DNA from 2 places in the Sphingopyxis sp. YR583 genome. Region 2 is predicted to be linked to the other one. Evidence: predicted binding sites of a transcription regulator. Region 2 holds the regulator's gene; the other holds the start of a gene.
What was found. The regulator LexA, encoded in region 2, represses DNA repair genes until DNA is damaged. The targets are predictions, from matches to a motif close to GTTCCNCNCTTGTTCT.

Region 1: BLW56_RS04460 (ribonucleoside-diphosphate reductase subunit alpha) is a predicted target of LexA. The motif match lies at 2,476-2,491, and genes of this name have one in related genera.

What each region holds. Positions count from the first base shown of each region.
Region 1 is NZ_FNWK01000001.1:962,144-970,019, reverse strand. It holds partial or broken gene BLW56_RS04465 (endonuclease domain-containing protein) at 1-328, opposite strand, end outside; gene BLW56_RS04460 (ribonucleoside-diphosphate reductase subunit alpha) at 489-2,435, opposite strand; gene BLW56_RS04455 (EAL domain-containing protein) at 3,160-5,451, opposite strand; gene BLW56_RS04450 (acyl-CoA dehydrogenase) at 5,567-7,309, opposite strand; gene BLW56_RS04445 (L-threonylcarbamoyladenylate synthase) at 7,383-7,876, shown strand, end outside.
Region 2 is NZ_FNWK01000002.1:561,725-569,600, forward strand. It holds gene trpC (indole-3-glycerol phosphate synthase TrpC) at 1-178, shown strand, start outside; gene BLW56_RS14720 (hypothetical protein) at 227-520, opposite strand; gene moaC (cyclic pyranopterin monophosphate synthase MoaC) at 731-1,204, shown strand; gene glp (molybdopterin molybdotransferase MoeA) at 1,201-2,391, shown strand; gene lexA (transcriptional repressor LexA) at 2,457-3,140, shown strand; gene BLW56_RS14740 (ComEC/Rec2 family competence protein) at 3,094-5,253, opposite strand; gene gltX (glutamate--tRNA ligase) at 5,312-6,778, shown strand; gene BLW56_RS14750 (citrate synthase) at 6,818-7,876, shown strand, end outside.

The DNA.
Region 1 (7,876 bases), on a different contig from region 2:
AGGGGGTGTCGGCCTCGTTCCCCCTCATCCGGCCCTGCGGGCCACCTTCTCCCACAAGGGGAGAAGGGAGGGTGGACGCGATCGAGGTCAATACGCCCTCCAGATTCGTCATCACATCGTCATTCCAGAAGCGGATCATCCTATATCCTTCACCTTCGATGAAGCGTGTCCGCGCTTCGTCTTAGGCGACCGCTTCGCCATGCTGTCCTCCGTCGATTTCGATCACCAGCCGCGCGGCGTGCGATGCGAAATCGGCGAAAAAGGGCCCGAGAGCTTGCTGGCGGCGGAACTTTGCGTGAGGAAAAGCCTCTCGCAAGGCGCGCCACATGCGCTTCTCGGCGTCGGTGGCTTCGCGGCGGAGCGTGCGCGCTCTTTCGGTCGTCCACCGGGGGAGGTCGGCCTTGCGGCTTCTTCCCCTCACCCTCCCATCGCCGCTCACGCGGCGACGGGCCCCTCCCTCTCCCACAAGGGGAGAGGGGCTTCACTCTTTACTGACAGGCCAGGCACTCGTCGTAATCGGTGCTTTCGGCGCTGAGTTCGAACTTCGGCGCTTCGGCGGTGTTGTCGGCCTCTACCCCGCCCGCGAAGCCGGCGCGCTGCACCGATTTCGAGCGGAGATAATAGAGCGATTTGATGCCGAGTTCCCACGCGCGGTAGTGGAGCATGAGCAGATCCCATTTCTCGACGTCGGCGGGGATGAACAGGTTCAGCGACTGCGCCTGATCGATATAGGGCGTGCGGTCGGCGCTGAGTTCGAGGAGCCAGCGCTGGTCGATTTCGAAGCTGGTCTTGTAGCAGTCCTTCTCGTCCTGCGTCAGGAAGTCGAGGTGCTGGACGCTGCCGCCGCGTTCGAGGATCGAGTTCCACACCGCGTCGCTGTTCTTCGCCTTGTCGACGAGCAGCGCTTCGAGGTGCGGGTTGCGGATCGAGAAGCTGCCCGAGAGCGTCTTGTGCGTGTAGATGTTCGCCGGGATCGGCTCGATGCACGCGCTGGTGCCGCCGCAGATGATGCTGATCGACGCGGTCGGCGCGATCGCCATCTTGCAGCTGAAGCGCTCCATCACGCCCTGATCGGCGGCGTCGGGGCAGGGGCCGCGCTCGTTCGCGAGCAGCATCGATGCCGCGTCGACCTGTGCACGGATATGCTTGAAGACGCGCAGGTTCGACGATTTCGCCATCGCGCCCTCGAACGGCAGGCCGCGCGCCTGGAGGAAGCTGTGGAAGCCCATGACGCCGAGGCCGACCGAACGTTCGCGGCTGGCGCTATATTTGGCGCGCGCCATTTCGGGCGGGGCGCGGTCGATATAGTCCTGAAGGACGTTATCGAGCATGCGCATCACGTCTTCGATGAAGACCTTGTCGCCGTTCCATTCGTCCCAGGTTTCGAGGTTCAATGACGAGAGGCAGCAGACCGCGGTGCGATCCTCGCCCAGATGGTCGCGGCCGGTCGGCAGCGTGATTTCCGAGCAGAGGTTCGAGGTGGTGACTTTGAGCCCGAGGTCGCGATGATGCTTGGGCATCATGCGGTTCACCTGATCGATGAAGATGATGTAGGGCTCGCCGGTCGCGAGGCGCGTTTCGACGAGCTTCTGGAACAGCGCGCGCGCGTCGACAGTGCCGCGGACGCTCTGGTCCTTGGGGCTGCGCAGGTTGAATTCGGCGCCGTCGCGGACGGCCTCCATGAACTCGTCGGTGATCAGCACGCCGTGGTGCAGGTTGAGCGCCTTGCGGTTGAAGTCGCCCGAGGGTTTGCGGACCTCGAGAAACTCCTCGATCTCGGGGTGCGAGATGTCGAGGTAGCAGGCGGCCGAGCCGCGGCGGAGCGAGCCCTGCGAAATCGCGAGGGTCAGGCTGTCCATCACGCGGACGAAGGGAATGATGCCGCTGGTCTTGCCGTTGAGGCCCACGGGTTCGCCGATGCCGCGCACCGCGCCCCAATAGGTGCCGATGCCGCCGCCGCGGCTGGCGAGCCAGACATTCTCGTTCCAGGTGCCGACGATACCCTCGAGGCTGTCGTCGACCGAGTTCAGGTAGCAGGAGATGGGCAGGCCGCGGCCGGTGCCGCCGTTCGAGAGAACGGGGGTCGCGGGCATGAACCACAGCTTCGAGATATAGTCGTAGAGGCGCTGCGCGTGATCCTGATCGTCGGCATAGGCGTCGGCGACGCGCGCGAAGAGATCCTGATAGGATTCGCCGGGCAGGAGGTAACGATCCTCGAGCGTTTCCTTGCCGAAATCGGTCAGGAGCGCATCGCGGCTCTTGTCGGTGACGATGTCGAATCGACGCGCGTGCACCTTCGGCTCGCTGCTGTCGTTGAGCTTGGCCGTGGGCTTTCCTTCGGGCGCCGATTCGCTCACCGCCGGAGCATCATTCTTTGCCAGTTCCATCGTCGCCACGTCGCTCGTCTCCACTCGTTCCGTTTCCCGAAAATCCATCGAATTCGCCCCCGATATGAACGCGCACGCGGTGCGCTTTGTTCCTGTCTTGTTCGACTCAGGGCGAAGCCCCGGTCTTAGCATTTAAACCCGTCCCGGTGGGCACTTTTTTTGGCCGCAGGAAGGGTTTTCCCGTGTCCATATGCGATGGACGACGGAAATCCGCCACTTGCAGCCTTATACTATTTCTTGGGGTGCCCCCGTGTTTGACCCACCACCTATAGTGCCACGTCGGCGCGGCGATGCAAGACGGTAAATGACAGAACGGGGACTCAACTCGTCGATAATTTGATTCGTTTCGTCGACGCTGATGGACGCGCGGGGCGGCGAGGGCAAGGCATAGTGCGGCTTTGCGCGGCGATCGTTGCGACCGGGCGGGGGATCATTTTTTTTATGGGTACGAGCCCGGGCCAAAGAGCGGCGGCGAATATGGCGCGCTAGCGATCGGGAAGGCGTGGGGCGGGCCGTGTCCGGCGCGCAAGGGCGCACGGGTTGCAGGCAAAGAAAAAGGGCCCCGGAAATGTCCGGAGCCCTTTTTTATCTCGTTCCTGGCTTACGCTTCGCCGCCACCGTTACCGGTGCCGCCGCCGCCGAGAAATTTCCAGAACCAACCCATGTCAGATCTCCTGTTGGCACTGCCCACGACGAACAGTTAACGGCGCGTATACCTTAATCGACATGGTAAATCGAGTCTTAACCAAAATGATTACCACCATTTTGGCAGTTAAGCGGTGCGATTTTGGGGAATGGTGCTCAGTGTCGCAGTAAGTTCGGAAAACAGTTGAGGTTTTCCAAGATGATAGCCTTGTCCGACATCGCAGCCGAGGTTGGCTAGCAAGGCCATGGTTTCGGCGTCTTCGATGCCTTCGGCGACCGCCACGGCACCCAGGCGGTGGGCGAGATCGATCGTCGATTTGACGACTTCGAGGTTCCGCTGCGAATCGCGCATGGTCATCACGAATCGCTTGTCGATCTTGATTTCGTCGGCTTCGATCTCGGTCAGATATTCGAGGTTCGACTGGCCGGTGCCATAATCGTCGATCGACAGACGAATGCCCGTGCGGCGAAGCTGCGCCAGCGTCTGGCGCGCCTGCCGGCTGTTTTCGATCTGCGCGGTTTCGGTGATCTCGATCGTCAAGATTTCGGGCGGCAGATGATGCGCGGTGAGCATCACGCGGATCGTGCCGACAAGGTCGTTATGGTCGAGCAGGCTCGCCGACAGGTTGACCGACATGTTGATATGGATGCCGCGTTCGCGCAGCTGCGCCGCCGAACGGATCGCCTGATCCATCACGAACAGGGTGAGGCGATAGATGTCCTGGCTCTTTTCGGCCTGGACAATGAATTCGTCGGGCGGGATCGGGCCGCGCGTCGGATGCGTCCAGCGCGCGAGCGCCTCGACCCCGACCAGCTTGTTCGTCGCGATCTCATATTGCGGCTGGAAGGCGACCCAGATGTCGCCGCCGGTCAGGGCATCCTCGAGCTGCGAATGGAAGCTCAATTGCCAGCCGGCGTCCTCTTTCTGGCGCGAGGTATATTTGGTCCACAGCGAGCGCGTGCGGATCGCGCGCTCGGCGGCGACGAGCGCGGCGGCGAGGCGCTGCGCGTTCGATCCTTCGAACTCGTCGTTGACCCCGAAGGCGATCGCGACGTCGACGCGGAGCTCGCCGATGGTCAGCGGCGCGTTGAACAATGCGGCGAGGCCCGCGAGCTGCCCCTCGATCTGGCTGTGCTGATAATAGGGGACGAGCCACGCGAAGGTGCCGTCGAGATCGTGATGCAGCGTCGTGCCCTGCGACGCGAGCTGGAGGCGGCGCGTGACCTGTTCGACGAGCTTGCCGATGCCGTCGCCGGGAATGAAGGCGGCGAGATCCTCGAAATTGACGACCTTGGCGGCGACGACGGTCGCGCTGCCGAACGCCGCCTGCGTGCGCAAGGCTTCGAAATTGGGCAAGCCCGAAACCGGGTTTTCGCGCTGGGCCGAGGCGCGGCGACGGGTGCGCGACACGTTGGTGCTGACCGCGGCGATCAGGAAACAAGCGGCGCCGATCTGGGTCGAGACGAGCGAAATGCTGAGCATGACCTTGGCCGCGATCAGGGCCGCGGTCGCCGCGAAGGCGGTCCATGCGTACCAGCGGCCGCGCCCGATCGCGAGCGCTCCCATCAGCACCGCGAAGGTGAGGGCAAGGCCCGGGAGGAAGCCGATGTCGATCGGGGTGCCGCGCTTCAGCGCCTCGCCGGCGATCAGGTGGATATAGGCCCCCGGCAATTTTTCGTGGCCGGGCAGGAAATGCTGGTCCGACGAGGATGCGTTGGTGGGCGCGAAAATGACATGTTTGCCGGCGAGCTCGGCGCGCCCGACGCGTCCGTTCAGCACGTCGATGGCGCTATATTCGGTGACCGTCGACGTGTCGTAGGAAAAATCGAGCGCGAACACACCGGGCTTGTCGAGCGGGCGGTCGGCGAGGAGTGCGGCAAAGCTCGGTATATGGCGACCGTCGGCGATCACCGCCAGCGGGACGCGCCAGACCTGCCAGAATTCATATTCCCAGCAAATGCAGGCGCGCACCGCGCGGTCGCTCATCGCCTGCGACGGCCAATAGCTGACCTTGACGTCGGTGCCGGTCATCCGGGCGGCGGGCACGGCGACGACGACCCGGTCGTCCATCGCATTCACCGCGGCGACGACCTTGGAAAAATCGGGATGGGTCAGCCGGCGATAATATGAAAAGTCGATGAACAGCCGCTTCGCGCCGGCATCGTCGATCCTTTTGATGAGCCGGGCGTGATTGGCGACCGAAAATTCCTGATCCTGGAGCGACTGCAACGTCTTGTCGTCGACCCCGACGATGACGGTGTCGCCCGACACGGGACGCCAGGCAAGGCGGCCGATCGCCGCCTCGATCACGCGATCGACCGGTTCGCCGATCGCCGAAAAGCCGACGATCAGGCTGAGAATCAGCGAGAGCGCGATCGTTCGCCAGCTGATGATCAGACTTTTGACCGGGATGGGCACGCACGTCTCCAGCAATTGCCGGCCCGTGCCTAGTCCCAGATGGTTATCATCGCGTTAATTATGAACGAAACCCTGCGCCGGACGCGGAGACGTCAGGCGCAGGATTCCCTATGTTTCAGGCGATCGCCGGAAGCGGTTCGAGCGCGGCGTCGCCGGCGAGCGCCGAGGCGGCGAGGCCGGTCGCCGCCGGGACGATCTGTTGCAGGTAAAAGCGGGTGGATGCGATCTTGGCTTCGAGGAAGGCGCGGTCGCCATGGCCTTCGCCCAGCGCGGTGCGAGCAGCCTTGTTCTGGATTGCCATCAGCCAGCCGCAGGTCGCGGTGGCGAGCATGGTGAGATAGGGGTAGCTGCCCGCAAGCCGGTCGCCGGTGTTCGCGCCGACCATCCAGTCGGTCACCGCGCGGCAGGCGTCGACAAGCTGTTGCAACTCCGGAAAATCGGCAGCGCCACGCGCAATATCGTCGATCAGGCCGCGCACCCCGTCGCCGCCCGCCATGCCGAGCTTGCGCCCGACAAGGTCCGCCGCCTGAATGCCGTTGGTGCCTTCGTAGATCGGAGCGATGCGCGCGTCGCGATAATGCTGTGCGGCGCCGGTTTCCTCGATGAAGCCCATGCCGCCATGGACCTGCACGCCGAGGCTGGCGACCTCGCAGCCGATGTCGGTCGCGTGCGCCTTGACGAGCGGGATGAGGATTTCGGCCCGCATGGCGGCGGCTTCGTCGCCGAGCTTGCCGAAGTCGATCTGCGCCGCGGCATAGTAAGTGAGCGCGCGCGCGGCCTCGGTCTGCGCGCGCATCCGCCACAGCATCCGCTTGACGTCGGGGTGGTGCGCGATCGTCACCGGAGTGCGATCGGGCGAACCCGCGAGCGACGACTGGACACGCTCGGCGGCGTAGCGCTGCGCCTGCTGCGTCGCGCGCTCGGCGATCTGGACGCCCTGGCAGCCGACCATCAGGCGGGCGTTGTTCATCATCACGAACATCGCCTTCATGCCGCCCATCTCGCCGCCGACGATCTCGCCGAGGCAATCCTCGCCCTCGCCATAGACCATCACGGCGGTCGGCGATCCGTGGATGCCGAGCTTGTGCTCGATCGACGCGCAATGGACGCCGTTCGAAATCGTCGGATTGCCGGCGTCGTCGAGGCGGTATTTGGGGACGAGGAAGAGCGAGATGCCGCGCGTCCCCTCGGGCGCGCCGGGCGTGCGCGCTAGGACGAGGTGGACGATATTGTCGGTAAGATCATGCTCGCCGAAGGTGATGAAGATTTTCTGCCCCTTGATCCGGTAGAGGCCGGCGTTCGGACCATCGGTGACCTTTTCGGCGGTCGAGCGCAGCGCGCCGACATCGCTGCCCGCGGCGGGCTCGGTCAGGTTCATCGTGCCGTTCCACTCGCCGTTGACCAGCTTGGGCAGCCATGTCTGGCGCTGTTCCTCGGTGCCGTAGGCCATCAGCGCATGGATCGCGCCTGCGGTCAGGATGGGGCAAAGGGTAAAGCCCATGTTCGCGCTGCCGAGCGCCTCGATCACCACGGTCGCGAGGGTGAAGGGCAGATCCTGCCCGCCATATTCGCCGGGGCCGTCGATGCTGCCCCAGCCTGCCTCGACGAACTGTTTGTAGGCGTCCTTGAAGCCCGGGGGCATGGTGACCTTGCCGTCCTGCCATTGGGGATTGGTCGTGTCGCCGACGCGATTGAGCGGCGCATACATCTCGGCAGCGAATTCGCCGATGCCGGTGACGATCGCCTCGACCATGTCGGGGGTTGCGGCGGCGAATTTGTCGTGAGCGGCCATCGCGTCGACACGCGCGATATGATCGAGCACGAAAAGCTGTTCGGTGGTGGGCGGCGTGTAGGTCATGGGACGGGACACTTTGCTGGTGAATATCGTTGCGCGGGCGCTATAGCGCGGCATGGCCGACGGTCAAACGCGCATGACGACAGATATCCGCCCCTTCGGCGCGGAGGCAATGGCGCGCGCCGGGGGGCTGATCGGGGAGGGCCAGCCGGTCGCGGTGCCGACCGAGACGGTCTATGGCCTCGCCGCCGATGCCCGCAACGCCGACGCCGTAGCGCGCATTTATGCCGCCAAGGGCCGACCCGATTTCAATCCGTTGATCGTGCATGTGCCCGACCTCGCCGCAGCCGAGCGGCTGGGGGTGTTCGGTACGGTCGAGCGGGCGCTGGCGGAAGCCTTCTGGCCGGGGCCGCTGACATTGGTGGTGCCGCGCACGGCCGACTGTCCGGTGGCGCGCATCGCGACGGCAGGGCTCGATACGATTGCGCTCAGGGTGCCGGGGCACCGGGCGATGCAGGCGTTGCTGGCGGAAAGCGGAGCGCCGCTGGCCGCACCGAGCGCCAATGCGAGCGGGCGGGTGAGCCCGACGAAGGCAGACCATGTGCTGGCGAGCCTCGACGGCCGGATCGC
Region 2 (7,876 bases):
CGAACGGCTCGCAAAGCTGGTCCCGCCCGGAACGCTGCTCGTCGGCGAAAGCGGCATCGCCATCCACGCCGACTGCCAGCGACTGGCAAAAAGCGGCGTCAAAGCGTTCCTTGTCGGCGAAAGCCTGATGCGCCAGCCTGACGTCACGACGGCAACCAAGGCGCTGCTGGAGGGCTGACGTCCGCTTTGGGGTGGTTAGCTGCCGTTATTCCTCGCGCGCGCTAAGTCAGCGTCTGATCGCATCGAACATGTCGATCACACTCAGAAGACCTTTCCGCTCGTCGTCGAAAAGATCCTCGTACTTCAGCGCCTCATGACATTTTTCGACAAGAATGCTGTCTAGGTGTCTGGCTCGAAAATGCATGAACACAAAATGGGCACGCCACTGGAGAAATTCAGAAAAAGCTCTAGTTTCGTCGGCATTCTGGCGCTTGAGAACGGGCCATAGTGCAGCAAAAGCCGAATTGGATACCGCCATCGTCGCCGCGACTGAGTTCGGGACAAGTTCTTCAGTGCTCAAAGTCGCCATCCTTCGGCCGCCGCCCAATTTTGGCACTTAGCCTACGTCGGCGCGGCAATGTCCGCAACCGGTCGTCAGCTGCCTTTCCCCATCCGCGATCCCTACCTACACCAAAACTGCCCCGCAAAAGCGGCCACAGCTTGGCGCCTATCATTTCCGCTCGGTCATCCCCCTTGCCTTTCCCGCCCCGCGTTGCTTGGCTGCGAACACATGACACCCAAACCGACTCACCTCGACGAAACCGGCACCGCGCATATGGTCGATGTCGGCGCCAAGCCCGCAACGCAGCGGCGAGCGGTCGCCGGCGGGCGCATCATCATGTCGCCCGAGGCGCTCGACGCGATCCGCAGCGGCAATGCGCCCAAGGGCGACGTGCTCTCGACCGCGCGCATCGCCGGTATCATGGGCGCCAAACGCACCGCCGACCTCATTCCGCTCTGCCATCCGCTCGCACTGACCATGGTGGGCATAGACTTTATATGGGAAGACAATGGGATATCGGTCGTTGCTGTTGCGCAGACGACGGGACAGACCGGCGTCGAGATGGAGGCGCTCACCGCCGCTTCGGTGGCGCTCCTCACCCTCTATGACATGGCAAAGGCGCTCGACCGCGCGATGATCCTCGGCGACATCCGCCTGCTCGAAAAGAGCGGCGGCCGCTCGGGCGACTGGCGCGCCGCATGAGCGGCCTGCTTCCGGTCGAGGAAGCACAGGCGCGGCTCCTGGCGCTGTGCGCGCCGCTCGGCAGCGAAAATATCGCCTTTTCCGAATCGCTTGGCCGCTATCTCTCGCATGATGTGAACGCGCTGCGCGATCAGCCCGCGGCGCCGCTGTCGGCGATGGACGGCTATGCGATCCGCTTCGACGATCTTCCGGGTCCGTGGACCGTCATCGGCGAAACCGCCGCGGGCGCCGCGCCGGACCTTGCGGTCGGGCCCGGCGAAGCGATGCGGATCTTCACCGGCGCGATGCTCCCGGCGGGCGCCGACACGGTGATCGTGCAGGAAGACGTCGTGCGCGAAGACGACAGGCTGCGGTCGACCGGTGACGGCCCCGGCGCGCGCGGGCGCCATATCCGCTCGCAAGCCGCCGACTTCGCTGCCGGCGACTGCCTGCTTCCCGCCGGCACGCGCCTGACCCCCGGCGCGATCGCCGCCGCGGCGATGAGCGGTGCGGGCGAACTTGCCGTCGGGCGCCGCGCGCGCGTCGCGATCCTCACCACCGGCGACGAGCTGGTCCAGCCCGGGCGCACTCTTGCCCCGGGGCAGATCCCCGACAGCAATGGCGTGATGCTCGCGGCAATGCTGTCGGGCGAGGTCGACGGGGTCATCCTGCCGCACCATGTCCGCGACGACCGCGAGACACTTGCCAAGGTTCTGAAAGAGTTGGCGCGACGTCACGACGTCATCGTGACCGTCGGGGGCGCATCGGTCGGCGACCACGACCATGTTCGCGGCGCGCTGGGCGACGCAGGCGGGCAGCTCGATTTCTGGAAAATCGCGATGCGCCCCGGCAAGCCGCTGATCGCCGGAACGCTGGGCGACGCGATCCTGCTTGGCCTGCCCGGCAACCCCTCCTCGGCCTTCGTCACCGCGACGCTCTTTCTCCTGCCGCTCGTCCGCCACCTTGCCGGGGCGGCCGATCCGCTGCCGCCCGTCCATCAGGCCCCGCTCGCCGCCGCCCTTGCCGAAGGCGGCACACGCCGCGACTATCTGCGCGCGCGACTCGAAAACGGGCGCCTGACGCCGTTGATCGGGCAGGAAAGCGGCCGCACCCTTCCCCTCGCCTCGGCGAACGCGCTGCTGATCCGCGACATCGGCGCCCCGGCACGCGATGCGGGCGACCTCGCGGATTATCTTGTCATCGCTTGACAAATTCCGCTTTGTTCCACTATCGTTCTCAATATGTCCGGAATTGGCATCATGGAGAACGAACGATGTTGACCGCGAAGCAGCATGAACTGCTCCACTTCATCCAGGAACGCCTTGATTCGAGCGGCATTTCGCCGTCGTTCGAGGAGATGAAGGAAGCGCTTGGTCTCAAATCGAAATCGGGCATACACCGGCTGATAAGCGCCTTGGAAGAAAGAGGTTTTCTCCGCCGCCTGCCCAACCGGGCCCGCGCGCTCGAGGTTCTCAAGGTGCCCGAGGCTGTGAAGCCCGCGGTGCGTGAGCGTAGCGACAATGTGGTTCCGCTCCGCAAGCCCGCCCCGGCGCTCAAGCCGATCGCCGCGAACGACGTCATCGAGATCCCGCTCCACGGCAAGATCGCGGCGGGCGTCCCGATCGAGGCCTTCGAGGATCACAATAATCTGGCCGTTCCCGCCGCACTGCTCGGCTCGGGCGAACATTATGCGCTCGAAATCTCCGGCGACTCGATGGTCGAAGCGGGGATTTTCGACGGCGATTATGCTCTGATCCAGAAAGCGAGCACCGCGCGCGAAGGCGACATCGTCGTCGCGCTCGTCGACGGGCAGGACGCGACGCTCAAATATTTTCGCCGCGAAGGGCAGATGATCCGTCTCGACCCCGCGAACAGCGCCTATGAGCCGCAGCGCTACCCCGCCGATCGCGTCATCGTGCAGGGTCGTCTGTCGGGATTGCTTCGTCGTTACCACTAAGCTGCTGCGGCAGCCGCCAGGGATGCCCGTCGCCCGCCTTGAGCGTGGCGACGGCCTTGGGCGTTTCACCGAGGTAGAGCGCTAGGCCGCCGCTGGCCGCAAGGCTGTCGCGATCGATCGTCATCCAGCGCCCGGCGCACTCGCGCGGTAACCAGCGATCGCTGATCACGACATCAGCCGCCGCGCAGGCGGCCGCCATATCGGCGCCCTCGATCCGGTCGCGCCCGCGCGATGCAAGAATGACATATTGCGCTCTGCCCCGCCCCTGCTTCCAGCGGCAGAAATCGCGATTGCATTCGACATGGCCGAGACCTGCCAACGCCGCCAGCGGCATGTCGGTCCCCGCCGCTTCCGCCATCGTATCGCGGATATAGTCGCCCGCCCGGTCGCGCAGCAACGCGTAGCTGCCATCGGGCAGCGCCGCGGCGATGTGGCGGCCATCGCCGGTGACGAGCAGGTCGGGGCGCGGCTGAAAAAGCAATGTTGCCGCGCCGATCGCCAGCGGAACGAACCCTGCATGGCGCCAGCGCGTTTGCCAAAGCAATATCCACAGCCCGCCGAAAACCGCGAGGCCAAAACCCCATGGAGGAAAGCTCGGCAGCGTTGCCACCGCACCTGGTGCGTCGGCGACGGCATGTGCGAGCCACAACAGGAGCCGCAACGCCTGTTCGGTGATCCACCAGAAGGGCGCCCCCGCCCCGATCGTATCAAACAGGAGCGCCAGCGCCTCGAACGGCATGATGACAAAGGTTGTGAGCGGAATCGCGACCACATTGGCGAGCGCGCCGTAGAGACCCGCCTTGTGGAAATGGAACAGCGCGATCGGCGCCAGCGCCACTTCGACAATCAGCCCGGTAATCAGCAGCCCGGCGACGCCGCGCCCCAGCCGAAACAGCCACGTCTCATCGCGCCGTGCGAGAAACGCTCGCATCGGCCGACTCTCGTGCAATGCGATGATAGCGGTGACGGCGGCGAAGCTCAGTTGGAAACTCGGTCCCGCGAGCGACTCGGGGCGCCAGACGAGGGCGATCAACGCACCGGCGGCGACGAGCCGCAGCGTCAGCGCCTCACGCCCCATAAGGAACGCGACGAGGACAAGCAGGGCGGCGATAAATGAGCGCAGCGTCGGCACCTCGGCACCCGCGAGCAATGTGTATCCGCCACCCGCCAGTGCCCCTGCGGCGGCGGCAAGCGACAGGACATAGCCCGCGAGCGCGAGCCGCCGGTTCAGCGCCAGCAGCCGCAGCGTCAGGAACATCGCAAATCCGACGACGGCGGTCACATGCAGCCCGCTGATCGACAGGAGATGCGCCAATCCGCTCCGCCGCATCGCCTCCTCGTCGGCTTCGCTGATCGCGCCGCGGTCGCCCGTGACCAGCGCGGCGGCGATTCCCCCGGGCGAGCCTTCTATCCGATCGTGAATATGCGCGCTGAGCCGCGCGCGCAGTGGCGGCGTCGCGCCCCTTTGCGCTGGTGCCCGGGAAATATCGCCGAGCACCGTCCCGACCGCCCCGATCCGGTCGAACCATGCCCGCTGGGCAAAATCATACCCCCCCGGCAGGCTTGCCGTAGGCGGCGGCATCAATCGCGCGCGGACGCCGATCGTTTCGCCATCGGTGAGGTCAGCGGCCTGTTCGCTGCGCAACGTCAACCGCACCCGCGGCGGCAGATCGCTGCGCTGCTGGGGCAGAGCGAGAATGCGAATCTGTCCCTTGGCCGGCAAGGGCTCGGCGCGCTCGACGATTGCGGAAAACTCGGTCACCACGGGCGCCGCGAGCACCGGCGCCGCGACCCATATGGCGCGCGCCCAGATCAACAACACGCCCGCCGCCATAACGCCGCATCCCACGACGACCATCCGCCCGGAGCGGTTGTTCCAGCCGATCAGCGCGCCTGCGCACATGCCGCCCGCCATTAGCAGAAGGAACCCGATCCAATGCGTCTCGGCAGGTAAGGCGAACCAGGCGGCGATGCCGGCGCCCAGCGCAACGGGCAACCAGAGCCCGATCCGCTCGCGCTCCGCCTCGAGCCGAGCTTCGAGCGCGGGACCGATCCGATGCAGGATAGTTGCCCAGCGAGCCGCAATGGGCGTTTGAAGCAGCCTTGTCGCCATGCTAGGGGCTCCCCCGATCCCCGCCCAGAGGGCGGCAAATTGAGTGAAAGAGGCCGGAGTGGCAACCGAAAACGAGACCAAAGTGGCAGAAGCGATCTCCGAAGCGACCGGCGCCGATGTCGTCACGCGCTTTGCGCCATCGCCGACCGGCTATCTGCATATCGGCGGCGCGCGCACTGCCCTGTTTAACTGGCTGTTTGCCCGCCACCACGGCGGCAAATTCCTGCTTCGCATCGAGGATACCGACCGCGCGCGCTCGACCGATGCCGCAATCGACGCGATTATCGACGGGATGCAGTGGCTCGATTTGGACTGGGACGGCGAGACCGTGTTCCAGTTCGCCCGTGCGCCCCGCCATGCCGAGGTCGCGCACGACCTGCTCGCAAAGGGTGAAGCCTATCGCTGTTATCTGACGCAGGACGAACTCGCCGCGATGCGCGCAGAGGCGCAGGAAAAGCGCCTGCCTTTCCGCGTCCGCAGCCCTTGGCGCGACCGTAACGACGGCGATCCGTCGATCCCGCATGTCATCCGGCTGCGCGCGCCGCAGGAGGGCGCGGTGACCATTGCCGACAAGGTTCAGGGCGAAGTCACCGTCCAGAACGCCGAACTCGACGATTTCGTCCTGCTGCGCAGCGACGGGACGCCGACCTATATGCTGAGCGTCGTCGTCGACGACAATGACATGGGCGTCACGCATGTGATCCGCGGCGACGACCATCTGAACAATGCTTTCCGCCAGCTAGCGCTCATCCGCTCGATGAACTGGCGCGAACCGGTTTACGCGCATGTGCCGCTGATCCACGGCGCCGACGGCGCGAAGCTGTCGAAGCGCCACGGCGCGCTCGGCGTCGACGCCTATCGCGACGCAATGGGTTATCTCCCCGAGGCGGTGAACAATTACCTCCTGCGCCTTGGCTGGGGTCATGGTGATGATGAGATCATCAGCCGTGCGCAGGCGACCGAGTGGTTCGACCTCGACCATGTCGGTCGCTCGCCCTCGCGCTTCGACTTCAAGAAACTGGAAAATCTGAACGGCCATTATCTGCGCGAAGCCGACGACGCCCGGCTCGCCGGTCTGATCGCGCCGCGGGTCGAGAAACTCGTCGGCCGCACTCTCGACGGCGCCGACCGCGACCTGCTGACGCGCGCGATGGAATCGCTGAAACCGCGTGCCAAGACGCTCGACGAAATCGCCGATGGCGCGATCTTCCTGTTCCAGCCGGACCCGTTGCCGGTGGACGAAAAGGCGGGCGAGGTGCTGAAGGCCGCGCCCGAAGGCCTGCTTGCTGCCGTGACGGAGCGACTGCGCGGGCTGAACGATTGGACGACAGAAGAGCTGGATGCCGCCGTGCGTGCCGAAGCCGAAGCCGCCGAACTGGGGCTGGGCAAATTGGCGCAACCGCTACGCGCAGCACTAACCGGCCGAACCGTTTCCCCGGGAATTTTCGACGTGCTGCTGTTGCTCGGACGCGAAGTAAGTCTGGCGCGACTTGACGCAGCGCAACATTATCCGGCAGGGGCGTAGCCACTCTCTCTCCCCGCCGTCAGTACAGGGAAAAAATATATGACCGACACCGCGAAAATCACGCTGGGCGACAAGACCGTCGACAGCCCTGTCCTGTCGGGCACCGTTGGCCCGGACGTCGTCGACATCCGCAAATTCTACGCGCAAACTGGCGCTTTCACTTACGACCCCGGCTTCACTTCGACCGCGAGCTGCGAATCGCAGATCACCTATATCGACGGCGATGAAGGCGTCCTGCTGCACCGCGGTTATGCGATCGGCGACCTCGCCGAACATTCGAGCTTCATGGAAACCTGCTACTTGCTGCTGAACGGCGAGCTGCCGAACGCGCAGGAACTGTCCGATTTCGACAATACGATCACGCGTCACACGATGCTGCACGAACAGCTCGCGACCTTCTATCGCGGCTTCCGCCGTGATGCGCACCCGATGGCCGTCATGTGCGGCGTCGTCGGCGCACTCAGCGCTTTCTATCACGATTCGACCGAGATCCACGATCCGCACCAGCGGATGATCGCCAGCCACCGCCTGATCGCGAAAATGCCGACGATCGCCGCGATGGCCTATAAATATTCGGTCGGCCAGCCGTTCGTCTACCCCGACAACAAGCTGAGCTACACCGGCAATTTCCTGCGCATGACCTTCGGCGTTCCCGCCGAGGAATATGAGGTCGTTCCCGCCGTCGAGCGCGCTCTCGATCGCATCTTCATCCTGCACGCCGATCACGAGCAGAATGCGTCGACCTCGACCGTTCGCCTCGCGGGTTCGTCGGGTGCCAATCCCTTTGCATGCATCGCGGCGGGCATCGCCTGCCTTTGGGGTCCGGCGCATGGCGGCGCGAACGAAGCCGCGCTCAACATGCTGCGCGAAATCGGCCGTCCGGAACGCATCCCCGAATATATCGCGCGCGCCAAGGACAAGGACGATCCGTTCCGCCTGATGGGCTTCGGTCACCGCGTCTACAAAAACTATGACCCGCGCGCGACGGTCATGCAGAAGACGGTGCGCGAAGTGTTCGACGCGCTGAAGGTCAACGACCCGGTCTTCGAAGTCGCGCTGCAGCTTGAGGAAATGGCACTCAACGACCCCTATTTCGTC